3 regions of the Quadrisphaera setariae genome follow, and region 3 is predicted to be linked to each of the others. Evidence: riboswitches for the same ligand, from Rfam matches in the RefSeq annotation. Region 3 holds a riboswitch; each other region holds the start of a gene.

Region 1 (4,567 bases), on a different contig from region 3:
CCGCAGGAGCGCGTTGACCTCCAGCTCGGGGTAGCGCTCCCCCGGCTCGAAGACCCTGGCGATGAGGTCGAGCACCACGAGGCGCTTCGCGCGCTTGACGGGGATGGAGGTCAGGCGCCCGTCGGCGTCCAGGAAGGCGCGCAGCACCTTCTCCCGAGCGGCCAGGGCCTGCTGCAGCGGTTCGCCGATGGCGCCGTCGGTGCTGCCGCTCGAGCTGCCGTGAGGTGCGGGGACCACGTCACCCAGGGTAGGAGCGACCGATACGGTGCGAGGTGTGCCCGGTTATGACGACGACCTGAGGCTCGCGCACGTCATCGCCGACGCCGTGGACAACCTCACCACCACCCGCTTCAAGGCCCGCGACCTCGTGGTCGACACGAAGCCCGACCTGACCCCCGTCACCGACGCCGACAGGGCGGCGGAGGAGATCGTCAGGTCGCAGCTGAGCCGCACCCGCAGCCGCGACGGCTTCGTGGGCGAGGAGAGCGGGGTCTCGAAGGGCTCCTCGGGGCGCCAGTGGGTGGTCGACCCGATCGACGGCACCAAGAACTTCGTGCGCGGAGTACCCGTGTGGGCCACGCTCATCGCCCTCCTCGACGACGGTGTGCCCGTGCTCGGCGTGGTGTCCGCCCCGGCGCTGAACCGGCGCTGGTGGGCGGCGCAGGGCACCGGCGCGTACACCGGGCCGCGGCTGAGCTCGGCGAAGCGGCTGCAGGTGTCCAGGGTCGCCGCCCTGTCGGACGCGAGCCTGTCGCACTCCGAGATCTGGGAGTGGGAGGAGGCGGGCCGGCTGGAGGGCTTCCTGGACCTCACCAAGAAGGTGTGGCGCACCCGCGGCTACGGCGACTTCTGGAGCTACGTCCTGGTGGCCGAGGGCGCCGCGGACATCGCCTGCGAGCCCGAGCTGGAGCTGTACGACATGGCCGCGCTCGTCCCGGTGGTGACCGAGGCGGGCGGCCGGTTCACGTCGCTGGCCGGTGAGGACGGTCCGCACGGCGGCAACGCGGTGGCCACCAACGGGCTGCTGCACGACGAGGTGCTGGGGCTGCTGCAGCGGCGCTGACGCTCGTCGTCGTCCTGAGTCCCCCGGGGACGGCCCAGGACGACGACGAGCGCGGTCAGCAGGTCACGTGTACCAGGTCGGCTCGGGCACCTCGTCGAGCAGCACGAAGCCCCCCACCTCCCGCTTCTTGTACGGCAGCGGGTCGTGGAGGCTGTGGGTGCGCAGGTTGCGCCAGTGCACGTCCAGCCCGACGGCGTTGGCGCTGGCCCGGGCTCCGGTCAGCTCGAACACCTTGGTGGCCACCTCCAGGCCGTCGTCGACGGTGCGGACCTTGGCGGCCGCGATGCGGACCGCCAGCTCACCGCGGCGACGCTCGGTGAGCCCCTCGCGCGGTGCGTGGAGCACCGCGCTCGCCTCGGCGCCCACGGCGTCGAGCAGGGCCTCGTCGGCCCACAGCTTCGTGGCGAGCTCGCCGTAGCCCTCCAGCACGTACCACTCCTGCGTGGCGGACTCCTTGTCGTCACCGCCGTACGGCCAGGCGCGGGTGGTGGTGCGGGTGTACTCCGCGGCCCGCTGCAGGGCACCCTGGGCGATGCCCAGGTAGAAGTTGGCGAAGACGACCTGGATGGTCGGCACGTTGAGCGTGTTGTACGTCAGCGGCTGGAACACCCCGTCGACGAACCCGGCCGCGGCCGCCCAGGGCACGCGGACCCCGTCGACCCGCACCGAGCCGCTCTCGGTGAGCCGCTGCCCGAGGTTGTCCCAGTCGTCGTTGAAGACGATGCCGGGCTGGTCGGTCGGCACGATCGCGAAGACGTGGGTGTCCGTGCCGTCGACGACGCCCTCGAGCACGGTGAGGTCGGAGACCACGCCACCGGTGGAGAACGACTTGCGGCCGTGGAAGACGAGCTCGTCGCCGTCCTCGGTGATGACGAGGTCGCCGTCGCGGGGGTTGACGGCTCCGCCGAAGAGCAGCTCCCCTGCCGTGTACAGCTGCTCGACCGCGGTGATCTGCTCCTCGGTGCCGACCAGCCTCGCCGCCCACGCCCACAGGTAGTGGTAGCCGAGGAGCTGCCCGATCGAGCCGTCGCCGCGGGCCACGGTCCGCACCACGCGCAGGGCGGTCTCCCAGCTCTGGGCGGCTCCGCCGTGCTCGGCCGGGCCGAGGAGGGTGACCAGGCCGGAGGCCTTGAGCAGGTCGACCTCCTCGCGGGGGTGCCCGCCGGCGCGGTCGCGCTCGACGGCGCCGCGGCGCAGCTGCGCGGCGACGTCCTCGGCGCGCAGGAGCCAGCCCGCGGCGTCGGAGGGGCGGGGTGACGTGCGCCAGTGCTCGGCGCCGGCGATGAGGTGGCCGACCGCGGGCCGGCCGCTGCGGACCGGGCCCGTGCCGGCGGTCGACGCGGTCGACGCGGTCGAGGTGGGCGCCGTGCGGGAGGACGTGCTGGACAGGGCGTCGTCGAGGAGGGTCATCGGGTGCTCCGGAGGTCGTCGGGGCGCACGCGGGGGCGCCGGGAGGGTGGTCGTCGGGGGGAGGGCTCGGTGGCGTCGTCAGGCGCGACAGCGCGTGGACGACGTCCGGCCCAGGTCGACGACGAGCCTGCGGGTGAGGACCTCGGACGTGCGGGGAGGAAGGCTCATGGGGAGCTCCTGTCTCGTCCCTCTGGGGGACCTCGCGCTGACAGGATCGCGGCTGCGTCCTGCCCGGTCTTCACCTGGAGCACCCCGCCGCGGAGGGGGGTTGCTGGACAGCGAGCCAGGGCTTGCCGCTGCCACTCATGACCGACGTCGATCACCGTAGGGACACCCGGCGGGGCGGGTCAAGCCCCTTCCGCCCTCCCTGCGGCCGCGCGTCCCCTACCCCTGCGTCACCGCGGTCCGGCGGCGGCGCACGAGCAGCAGGACGAGGGCGGCCGCCGCGAGCCCGCCCGCGAGCCCTGCCAGGGCGAGCACGGCGACGCGCAGCCCCGCGGAGTCGGCCAGGGCCCCGACCCCCACCACGGGCACGGAGATGGCGACGTAGAAGACGACGAACAGCGTGGAGACCACCTCCGCCCGGCGCTGCGGCGGTGCCGCCGCACCCACCTCGGCCACCCCGGCGCGGAAGCACGCGCCCTGCGCCGCACCGAGCACCGCGGTGGCGAGCAGGAGCAGCGGCAGCGAGACCAGCTCGAGGCTCGCCGCGAGCAGAGCGGTGCCCGCCAGGAGGGCGGCGCAGCCGGCGGGGAGCACGCTCGCGGGCGCCAGGCGCGCCGTGGCGACCTGGCCGCCCACCGAGGCCGCGAAGATGAGCGCTGCCACGGCTCCGGCGGCGAGCGGGGCGCTGACGTCCAGCAGCTGGCCCAGCACGCGCGGCTCCGCCGCGGAGTACAGCCCGAGGCAGGCGAACCCCGCGAAGCCGCTCACGGCCGCCGGCACGAACGCCGCCCGCGCCCGGCTCGGCACGGCCGGTCGCAGCGGGCGCCAGGCGGGGCGCTCCCCCACCGGTCCGCTGACGGTCTCGGGGACGACGACGAGCGCGGCCCCGGCCAGCGCCAGCAGCGCGAGGTGCACCGCGTAGGGCACCACCAGCGGGGCCCAGTCGAGCTGGGCCACGGCGCCGGCGAGCAGCGGCCCGGAGCCGAGCCCGCCGATGTTGGCGGCGGTGGCCACGAGGGAGGCGGCGCGGGCCGAGCGAGGGGGTGCCAGCTCGGAGACGAGCGCGGTCGCGGCACCGGTGAACAGGCCCGCGGACACCCCCGACAGCACCCGCCCGAGCAGCAGCCCCGGCACCGTCGGCGGCAGGAGGAAGACGACGGCGGACGCCGCGGCGAAGCCCAGGCCGACGGCCAGCACCGGGCGCCGGCCGAACCTGTCGCTGGCCTGCCCGGCGGCGACGAGCGCGGCGACCACGCCGAGGGCGTAGGCGGCGAAGACGGTGGTCTGCAGCAGGGCGGACAGCCCGAGGCGCTGCGTGTAGAGGCCGTAGAGCGGGGTCGGCAGCGTGGTGCCGAGCATCGTGGCCCAGAACGCGAACGCCGCTGCGGCCAGCCGCCAGCGCCAGGGGTGCTCACCGGACACGGGACCTCCCGGGACGGACCGGTACCGGGTTCCGCAGGTGAGGGAGCCCGAACAGCACGAAGGCCGCCGATCCAGAGGATCGGCGGCCTTCGTCAGGAGTAGCGGGGGCAGGATTTGAACCTGCGGCCTCTGGGTTATGAGCCCAGCGAGCTACCGAGCTGCTCCACCCCGCGTCGGTGAACAGAACATTACCCGACCCCTGGCGGAGAACCAAACGGGCCCCCTCGGCAGCTGCCGAGGGGGCCCGTTCGGGTGCACGCGGAGGTGCTCGACCGGCTCAGCCGGCGGGTGTCGCCGACGGCGAGGCGGTGGCGGCCGCCTCAGCGGCCACCGCCTTGTCGAGCGCCGCCTTGAGCTTCGCCTGCGCCTGCCCGTACGCGGCGAAGTCGCCGTTCTGCAAGGCGCGCTGCGCCTCGCCCTCGGCGGCCACGGCCTCCTGCAGCGCCGCGCGGACGCTCTCGGGCACTGGTGCCCCGGTGGCGCTGCTGCTCGGCGCCTGCGAGGGCG
Region 2 (4,567 bases), on a different contig from region 3:
GTCAACCACCTCGTGGCCCACGTCGCGGTCGACGTGCTGGTCTCCGGCGCCCTGCCGGAGCGCAGCGTGGCGCTGCTGGTCTCCGGGGGGCACACCGAGCTCCTCGACGTGCGCAGCCCCGGACGTCAGGGGAGCCAGGGCGTCGGCGCGATGCGGGTGGAGCTGCTCGGGCAGACCCTCGACGACGCCGCCGGTGAGGCGTTCGACAAGGTCGCGCGCCTGCTCGGGCTGCCCTACCCCGGCGGCCCGCACGTGCAGCGCGCCGCCGAGTCCGGCGATCCCGCGGCGTTCCCCTTCCCCCGCGGCCTGACGGCCGCGCACGACCTGCGCCGCCACCCGTACGACTTCTCCTTCTCCGGGCTCAAGACGGCCGTCGCCCGCCAGGTCGACGCGCACCGCCGCGCCGGAGGCGAGCTGGACGAGCGCTTCGTCGCCGACGTCGCCGCGTCCTTCTCCGAGGCCGTGGCTGACGTCCTCGCGCGCAAGACGGTGACCGCGGCCCTGGACCGCGGCGTGCAGACGGTGCTGCTGGGCGGCGGGGTGGCCGCGAACGCGCGCGTGCGCGGGCTCCTGGCCGAGCGGTGCGAGGCCGCCGGGCTGGACCTGCGGGTGCCACCGCTGCGGCTGTGCACCGACAACGGCGCCATGGTCGCCGCGCTGGGTGCGCTCGCGCTGGCCGACGGGCTCGGGCCCTCCCCGCTGGAGCTGGCCACCGACCCCGGGCTGCCGGTCTCCACCATCGTCGTCTGACCCGTCGATCGAACCAGAGAGCAGGTCCCGCGGTGCACGGCGAGTACAAGGTCCCCGGCGGCAAGCTCGTGGTGGTCGACCTCGACGTCGACGACGCAGCCCCCGGCGGGGTGCTGCGCGGCGTCCGCGTCTCCGGGGACTTCTTCCTCGAGCCCGACGACGCCCTCGAGGCCATCGACGCCGCGCTGGAGGGCGCCCCCGCTGACGCCGACGCCGCCGACCTGGCGGGCCGGGTGCGCGCCGCCCTGCCGGCCGGTGCCGTGCTCCTGGGGATCACGCCGGAGGCCGTCGCCGTCGTCGTCCGACGCGCCCTGGCGCGGGCGACCGGCTTCGCCGACCACACCTGGTCGCTCGTGCACCGGGGACCGGAGAGCCCCGAGCTGCTCATGGCCCTCGACGAGGTGCTGCTCGCCTCGGTGGCGTCGGGAGAGCGGGGGCCCACGCTGCGCGTGTGGGAGTGGGACCGCCCGACGGTGATCATCGGGAGCTTCCAGTCGCTGCGCAACGAGGTCGACGGCGAGGCGGCCGCGGCGCTGGGGGTCGACGTCGTGCGGCGGATCAGCGGCGGCGGGGCGATGTTCGCCGAGCCCGGCAACACCATCACGTGGTCCCTGACGGTGCCCGACTCCCTCGTGGCGGGGCTCAGCTTCGTGGACTCCTACGCCTACCTGGACGCCTGGGTGCTGGAGGCCCTCGGCGACCTCGGCGTCAAGGCCGAGTACCGGCCCATCAACGACATCGTCTCCGCGGCCGGCAAGATCGCCGGGGCGGCGCAGAAGCGCGTGCCCGGCGCCGTGCTGCACCACGTGACGATGTCCTACGACATCGACGCCGCCAAGATGCTGCAGGTGCTGCGCATCGGGCGCGAGAAGCTCTCCGACAAGGGCACCACCAGCGCCGCCAAGCGCGTGGACCCGCTGCGCTCGCAGACCGGGATGGCCCGCGACGACGTCATCGCCGCGATGGCCGCCTCGTTCCGCGGGCGGTACGGGCTCGTGGACGGCGACGTCACCGCCGCGGAGCTGGCGGCGGCCCGCGAGCTGGCGCAGAGCAAGTACCTCGACCCGGCCTGGACCGCCAGGGTGCCCTGACGCTACGGTGCCGCCCAGGTCATGAGCGCCAGCGCCAAGCCCCGGCTCGCTGGCCAGCAACCCCCGCGTCGTGGGGTGCTCCGGGTGATGACCGGACCAGGCGTCCGCGCCCGGTAACGACGCGCTCCTCCTCGTCGGTCCCGGGCACCGCCGCCTGGTGACGACCACCGATCGCCGAGGAGAGCGCTGTCGATGAGCACCACCACCCAGCCCACCAGCACGCCCACCAGCACGCCCACCAGCACGCCCACCAGCCAGGCCGAGCGGCTCGCCGCGGCGCGCGCCCGCCTGCAGCCCGTCTTCGACGACGTGGCGCAGGGCGTGGTGCAGCGCGAGGTCGACCACCAGCTGCCGCGCGAGCAGGTGCGCGCCCTCGTCGAGGCGGGCTTCACGCGCCTGCGCGTGCCGGTGGAGCACGGCGGCGACGGCCTCGACCTCGTGGGCTTCACGGAGCTCCTCATCGACCTGGCCGCCGCCGACTCCAACCTCCCGCAGATCTTCCGCGGGCAGGTCGCGTGGGTCGAGCACCTGCTCTCCCTGCCCGAGGGGCCCTACCGCGACGCGTGGCTCGCACGGGTGGCCGCGGGGGAGTGGACCGGCAACGCCTGGAGCGAGACCGGCGGTACCACCCTCGGGGGGCAGGCGACCAAGGTCCGCCGCGACGCCGACGGCCGCTGGCGCATCAGCGGCCGCAAGTACTACACGACCGGCACGATCTACGCCGGCTGGAGCGACGTCGTCGCCCAGCTCACCGACGAGGCCACCCTCGCCGCGCAGGAGGCCGGAGACGCCGCCGCCGGGACCGTGACGGCGCTCGTGCGGCTGGACCAGCCCGGCGTGACCGTCAGCGACGACTGGGACGGCTTCGGCCAGCAGCTCACCGGCACCGGCACGCTGGTGCTCGAGGACGCCCTCGTCGAGGACGACGACCTCGCGGCCTTCGACGACAGGTTCCGCTACCAGACCGCGCTGTACCAGCTGGTGCTGCTGGCCGTGCACGCCGGCATCGCCGCCGCGGTGGAGCGCGACACCGCCCACGAGGTGCGCTCCCGCACCCGCTCCTACAGCCACGGCCTGGCGCCGGTGGTCCGCGAGGACCCGCAGGTGCTCGCGGTGGCCGGGGAGATCTCCTCGACCGCGTTCGCCGCCCGCGCGATCGCCCTGGCCGCCGCGGCCGCCGTCCAGGGGGCCGCGGACACCGCGCACGACCGCGACAGCGAGGCCGACCTGGCCGCGAACGTCCGCGCCGAGATCGCCACCGCGCAGGCGCAGGTGGTGCTGTCCGAGAGCGTGCCGCGCGCGGCGACGCTGCTGTTCAACACCCTCGGCGCCTCGGGGACGTCGCGCGCGAAGGACCTCGACCGGCACTGGCGCAACGCCCGCACGGTCGCGTCGCACAACCCGGTGATCTACAAGACCCGCATCGTGGGCGACTGGTCCGTCAACGGCACCACCCCGCCGTTCGTCTGGGCCATCGGCACGCACACCGAGGCCACGCCCGCGCCCCAGGGCTGACCGACCGTCCGTTCCTCTCCGCACCCTCCGCGGCAGGTGCGCCGAGCGCGCCGCCACAACCGCACGTGCCGCGGAGGGTGCGTCGAGGAGGGCCCGGGCACGGCACTCGCCGCGGAGAGTGCGCGAGGAGGAGCGGGCGGAGCGGGCGGTCAGACGGTGAGGGCCAGGCCGGCGGCGAAGGCCGCGTAGGCGGAGGACGCCACCGCCAGGCGCACCGCGGTCACCCTGCGGGTGGCGAAGAGCACCAGCAGGTAGCCCACGCACAGCAGGGTGGCGACCGCCGCCAGCAGCAGCGGTCCCTGCACGTGCCAGCTGGTGAAGGCCAGGCCCAGGCCCGTGGGGATGGTCGCCTGGATGACCATCGAGCCCGCCAGGTTGCCCAGCGCGAGCGACACCTTGCCCTTGCGGACCCAGATCAGCGCGTTGAGCATCTCCGGCAGCTCCGTCGCGACGGGCGCGAGCAGCAGCGCCACCAGCGACGCCGACAGGCCCAGCTGCGGGGCCAGCGCCTCCAGCTGGCCCACGAACACCTGCGACGCGGCGAAGATGACGGCCAGCGACACGACCACCTGCACGACGACGGCGGTGGTGCTCGGGCGCTCGCGGCGCGGCTGCGCCTTCAGCGGCTCGAGGTCCTCGGCGCTGTGCGCCTCGCCGCCGGCGCGCACCTGCCGCCAGCAGTAGACGGCGTACACGCCGAAGAACACCCACCCCAGCCACGGCTTCACCGTGAAGGCCACCAGACCGAGCCCGGCGGCCAGCGCGAAGCTCACGAGGAACCAGGTCTGGTCGCGCGCCAGCGAGCGCGTGTCGAGCTCGGCCAGCTGGGCGGTCTCGGCGTCGGTCGGTCCACCGGCGGCCGCCGCGCCGCCGCCCCGGGAGGAGCCCGTGGGCGCTCCGGCGGCGCCGACCCGCTCCGCGGCGACCACGCGGTTGCCGGCGCTGCGGTGCACCGCGCGTCGGTTGGTCAGCAGCACCACGCCGACCACGGCGTAGGCCAGGCTGCCGACGACGAGCGGTCCGCCCAGCGCCGCACCGACCCCGACGTCGGCGCCGGTCTCCTGCGAGCCGAACAGCACTGCGACGAGCGTGACGACGCTCTCGGGCAGCGCGGTGCCGGCGGCGGCCAGCACGGTGCCCACGGCGGCCGAGCCGACGGCCATGCGCACGCCCAGCCACTCGACGGCGTTCACGAACCACTCGCACGCGAG
Region 3 (4,567 bases):
GGTCGTCGGTGGGGTGCGTCCACAGGCCGGGGGCGCCCCCGCAGCCGACGCTGGCCTGCTCGTAGAGGGCGACGACCAGGGGGCGGGGAGCGCTCATGCGGAGGTCCTCTCGGAGGCGCGGGCGCCGCGCCGCAGCCGGTGCACCAGGTAGCAGGCGGCGGTGAAGACCACGCCGATGACGGTGGCGAGGCGCTGGGAGCCGTCGAACAGCGACGCCACCACCGACACGGCGCACGCCACCAGCACGAACAGGGGGGCGAAGGGGAACCACCGCGAGCGGTACGGCAGCGAGGCCGGGTCGGTGCCGGCGGCCTGCAGGCGGCGGCGCTGCACGAGGTGGGCCAGCGCGATGACGGCCCACACCGCGACCACGGCGAACCCGGCGATCGACACGAGCACCACGTAGACGGTGCCGGGGGCGACGTACGAGCTGACCAGCGACACCAGGCCGCCGGCGAGGCTCACCACCACGGCGAGCACGGGGATGTTCCGCCGGTCGGTGCGGGCGAACGCGGCCGGCAGGTCTCCGGTGAGCGCCAGGGAGCGCAGGAGGCGGGAGCAGGCGTACAGCCCCGACACCCCGGCGGACATGAGCGCGGTGATGATGACGACGGCGATGACGTCGGCCGCGTACGGGATGCCGGAGGCCGCGAAGACGGTGACGAACGGGCTGGTCTCCACGGACTCGTCGGCGCTGCCGAGCTGGTCGTAGGGCACCAGCGCGGCCATGACGACGATCGCTCCGACGAAGAAGACCACCAGCCGGACCATCGTGGTGCGGACGGCCTTGGGGACCACGCGCGCGGGGTCGTCGGTCTCGCCCGCGGCGATGGCGATGAGCTCGGTGCCGGAGAAGGCGTAGAACACCGCCAGGACGGCGACCAGCACTCCCCCGACACCGGCCGGCAGCAGCCCGTCGGGCGTGACGAAGTTCGACAGCAGCGGCGCGGGCGCGTCCGAGGCGCTGACCCCGACGATCGCGAGCGCACCCACCACGACGAAGACGACGACGGCGGTGACCTTCACGCCCGCGAGCAGGCTCTCGGTGTCTCCGTACAGGCGCACCGGCGCGAGGTTGACCGCCAGGAGCAGCGCCGCGAACACCGCGCACCACACCCAGACCGGCACCCCGGGGAACCACCGCTGCATGAGCAGGCCGGATGCGGTGAGCTCGGAGCCGATGGCGGCCACCCAGCACAGCCAGTACAGCCACGCCGTCGTGAAGCCCGTGCCGGCCCCGAGGATGCGGTGGGCGTACACGTGGAACCCGCCCGACTCCGGCATCTGCACGGCCAGCTCGCCGAGGCAGGTCATGAGCTGCCACGCCACCAGGGCGCCGACCACGTAGGCGATGACGGCGCCCAGGGGCCCGGCCTGGTAGATCGTGTAGCCGGACGAGATGAACAGGCCCGACCCGATGACGCCGCCGAGGGCGATCATCACCAGGTGGCGGGTCGTCAGGCCCCGGTGCAGCGCTGCCGCCTCCGGAGCTCCGTGGACGGGGGCGGGGGCGGGGGCGTGCGCCACGACGTCTCCTCGGGGGTCCGCTCTTGCCGCGCGCTCCGCGCGGCCGGGTCTTCACCTGGAGCACCCCACGCGGAGGAGGGTTGCTGGGCAGCCGGCCAGGGCCCGAGGCTGCCGCTCGTGACCGGGGCAGGACTGTAGGAGCACCCCTGCAGATCGTCAACGGCGGGTCTCGGCGGGGCGGGTTGACCGTCTCTTGACCCACCGGTAACTTCTCGGGCCAGGTCACGAGTGACAGCCTTGAAGCCCTGGCTGGCTGTCCAGCAACCCTCCTCCGCGGCGGGGTGCTCCAGGTGACGACCCGGCCGAGCACCCGCTCGGCAAGAGCGGTCCACGAGCACGACGCCGCCGCCCTCCTCGGGGGCGACCTGCGTCGACACCTGTTCCGCTCGCAGCTGGAGACGGCTGCCGGTGGACCCGACGTCACGGGCGCCGGCGCCCACGACGCCCGGAAGAGGTCCCCCGCGCCATGTCCCCCCTGAGCCCCGCCCACCCCCTCAGCCGCCGCCGCTTCGTCCTCGGCGTGGGTGGTCTGACCGTGGCCGCGCTCGCCCTGCCGGGATGCTCCAGCGGGTCTGGCAGCGCTCAGACGTCCGGCGCCGGGGCGACGTCCGGCGCTCCCGTGGAGGGCGGCTCCCTCGTCTTCGCCGACATCGAGCTGCAGACCGACTTCCAGACGCAGCGCGCCTTCAACTACACGCAGGCCAACGTGTACCGGAACATCGCCGACCGGCTCACCGCCTTCGACCCGGCCACCGGGAAGGTCGTGCCGTGGATCGCCTCGCAGTGGGCGGTCAGCCCCGACAACACCGAGTTCACCTTCACCATCAGGCCCGGGGTGACGTTCTCCGACGGGACCCCGCTGGACGCGGCGGCGGTCAAGGCCAACCTCGACCAGCTCGGCCTGGGCGACCCCGCGCGCAACATCATCAAGAACCGCGACTTCATCGGCTACGCCAGCTCCGAGGTGGTGGGCGCTGACCAGGTGCTGGTCAGGCTCTCGCAGCCCAACGCCGACTTCCTCAAGGCCACCGCCGCGGCCACCAGCAGCCTCGTGGCGCTGAAGACCCTCGCGCTCGACTACGCGGGCCAGGCGAAGATCGAGAACGTCGTCGGCTCCGGCCCCTTCGTCTTCGCCTCCCAGGTGCCCGACCAGGAGCTGCGCTTCAGCAAGCGCGCCGACTACGCCTGGCCGTCGTCGGTCTCCACCAACCAGGGTCCCGCCCACCTCGACGAGGTGGTCTTCCGCGCGATCCCCGAGGTGGGGCTGCGCGTGGGGGCCGTCAGCTCCCAGCAGGCCGACGTCGCCCGCGGGGTGCAGCCGACGGACGAGGCGCTCGCGAAGCAGTCGGGCATCGCCCTGGTGGTGGCCGAGGCGCCCGAGCTCACCGCGAACTGGGCGGCCTTCCGCGGTGGGGCGCCCGTGGTCAGCGACCAGGCCGTCCGCCGGGCGCTGCAGATCGGGTTCGACAGGGAGGCCCTCAAGAAGACCGTGCTCAGCGAGAGCTACCCGCTGTCCGGCTCGGTGCTGAACCGCTCGGCGCCCGGGTTCACCGACCTGTCCGACCAGATCGCCTACGACGCCGCCGGCGCGAAGAAGCTCCTCGACGACGCCGGCTGGGTGCCCGGCTCCGACGGCGTGCGCGTCAAGGACGGGCAGCGGCTCAGCGTCGCCGTGGCGGCCAGCTCCCGCAGCGTGGTCATCAAGCCGGCCTTCGAGTTCATCGAGTCGGAGTGGCGCAAGATCGGTGTGGAGCTGAAGAACAACGCCGGCGACAGCGCGATCTTCACCACCGCGCTGGGTGACAAGACCTACCCGATCGTCGGGTCGCGGCAGTTCTACCTGGGTGGCCTCGCCCCGCTGTTCAGCGCCGAGGGCAACACCAACACCTACGTCTCCGACGCCCAGCTCAACGAGCTGTTCGGCCAGGAGCGGGCCGCCACCGACGACGCCTCCCGCGACGCCGCGCTGACCGCGGTGCAGGAGCGGCTGGTCCTCGGCACCAACCTGCTCATCCCGCTGTGGGACGAGGTGCAGGTCCACGCCGTCGGCAAGGGCGTCCACATCACCTTCGACGGCGGCACCGCGCCGCTGCTGCAGGAAGCGTGGAAGGACGCGTGAGCGGCACCGCCCGCTACGTCGCCGGCAGGGTCGGGCAGGCGCTGCTCGTCCTGTGGGTGACGTACACGCTCGTGTTCCTGGCGGTGCAGGCGCTGCCGTCGGACCCGGTGACCATCTTCCTGGCCTCCGACGCCGGCGGTGACCCCGCGCTCATCGCGCAGGTCAACGCCTTCTACGGCTACGACCGGCCCTGGTACGTCCAGTACGGCTCCCAGCTGCTGCACCTGCTGCGGGGAGACGTGGGCTTCTCGCTGTCCACGGGGCAGCCGGTGCTGGAGCGCATCGGCGACGTCGTGGGCAGCACGGTGGCGCTCGCCTCCACCGGGCTCGTGCTCAGCGTGGTCATCGCGGTGGCCGTCAGCGCCGCCGTCCACCTGGCCGACGCGCCGCGGCTCAGCCGGTTCGTCCGGTCCACCCCGTCGCTGTTCAGCGCCGTGCCGGTGTTCTGGCTGGGGATCGTGGTGCTGCAGGTCTTCTCCTTCCAGCTGGGGATCCTGCCGCTGTTCCCGGACGGCTCCCTCGTCTCGCTGCTCATCCCCGCCCTCGTGCTGGCGGTGCCGGTCTCCGCGCCGATCGCCCAGGTCCTGCTGGTCAGCGTGGAGGAGGCCGGCGAGCAGCCGTTCGTGCGCACGGCGAAGGCCAAGGGACTGCGGCCCTCCCGGGTGTTCTGGGCGCACGTGCTGCGGACCTCGCTGCCGGGGGCGGTCGCCGTCATCGGCACCACCCTGGGCGTGCTCGTGGCCGGGTCCGTCATCACCGAGACCGTCTTCGGGCGCCCCGGCCTGGGCTCGGTGCTCCTCAAGGCCGTGGTCGCGCAGGACGTGACGCTGGTGCAGGGGCTCGTGCTGCTGACCACCGCCGTCGTCGTCCTCACCGCCCTGGTCCTGGACCTGCTGGCCCCCGTCATCGACCCGCGCGCCG

What was found. A riboswitch is a leader RNA that binds a small molecule or an ion and turns the genes downstream of it on or off. The one in region 3 is predicted to bind S-adenosylmethionine.
Region 1: another riboswitch for S-adenosylmethionine. It lies ahead of FMM08_RS02690 (acyl-CoA dehydrogenase family protein); the one in region 3 lies ahead of FMM08_RS17270 (ABC transporter substrate-binding protein).
Region 2: another riboswitch for S-adenosylmethionine. It lies ahead of FMM08_RS00785 (acyl-CoA dehydrogenase family protein); the one in region 3 lies ahead of FMM08_RS17270 (ABC transporter substrate-binding protein).

The regions. Positions count from the first base shown of each region.
Region 1 covers NZ_VKAC01000001.1:607,171-611,737, reverse strand. The annotation lists gene FMM08_RS02700 (DUF2087 domain-containing protein) at 1-237, opposite strand, end outside; gene hisN (histidinol-phosphatase) at 275-1,063, shown strand; gene FMM08_RS02690 (acyl-CoA dehydrogenase family protein) at 1,127-2,473, opposite strand; SAM riboswitch class IV at 2,671-2,784, opposite strand; gene FMM08_RS02685 (MFS transporter) at 2,858-4,060, opposite strand; tRNA gene FMM08_RS02680 (tRNA-Met) at 4,160-4,233, opposite strand; gene FMM08_RS02675 (UPF0182 family membrane protein) at 4,338-4,567, opposite strand, start outside.
Region 2 covers NZ_VKAC01000001.1:138,663-143,229, forward strand. The annotation lists gene tsaD (tRNA (adenosine(37)-N6)-threonylcarbamoyltransferase complex transferase subunit TsaD) at 1-750, shown strand, start outside; gene lplAB (lipoate-protein ligase LplAB) at 783-1,841, shown strand; SAM riboswitch class IV at 1,859-1,967, shown strand; gene FMM08_RS00785 (acyl-CoA dehydrogenase family protein) at 2,034-3,356, shown strand; gene FMM08_RS00790 (sodium:calcium antiporter) at 3,506-4,567, opposite strand, start outside.
Region 3 covers NZ_VKAC01000011.1:47,983-52,549, forward strand. The annotation lists gene FMM08_RS17260 (NtaA/DmoA family FMN-dependent monooxygenase) at 1-97, opposite strand, end outside; gene FMM08_RS17265 (amino acid permease) at 94-1,527, opposite strand; SAM riboswitch class IV at 1,542-1,650, opposite strand; SAM riboswitch class IV at 1,748-1,857, shown strand; gene FMM08_RS17270 (ABC transporter substrate-binding protein) at 1,994-3,646, shown strand; gene FMM08_RS17275 (ABC transporter permease) at 3,643-4,567, shown strand, end outside.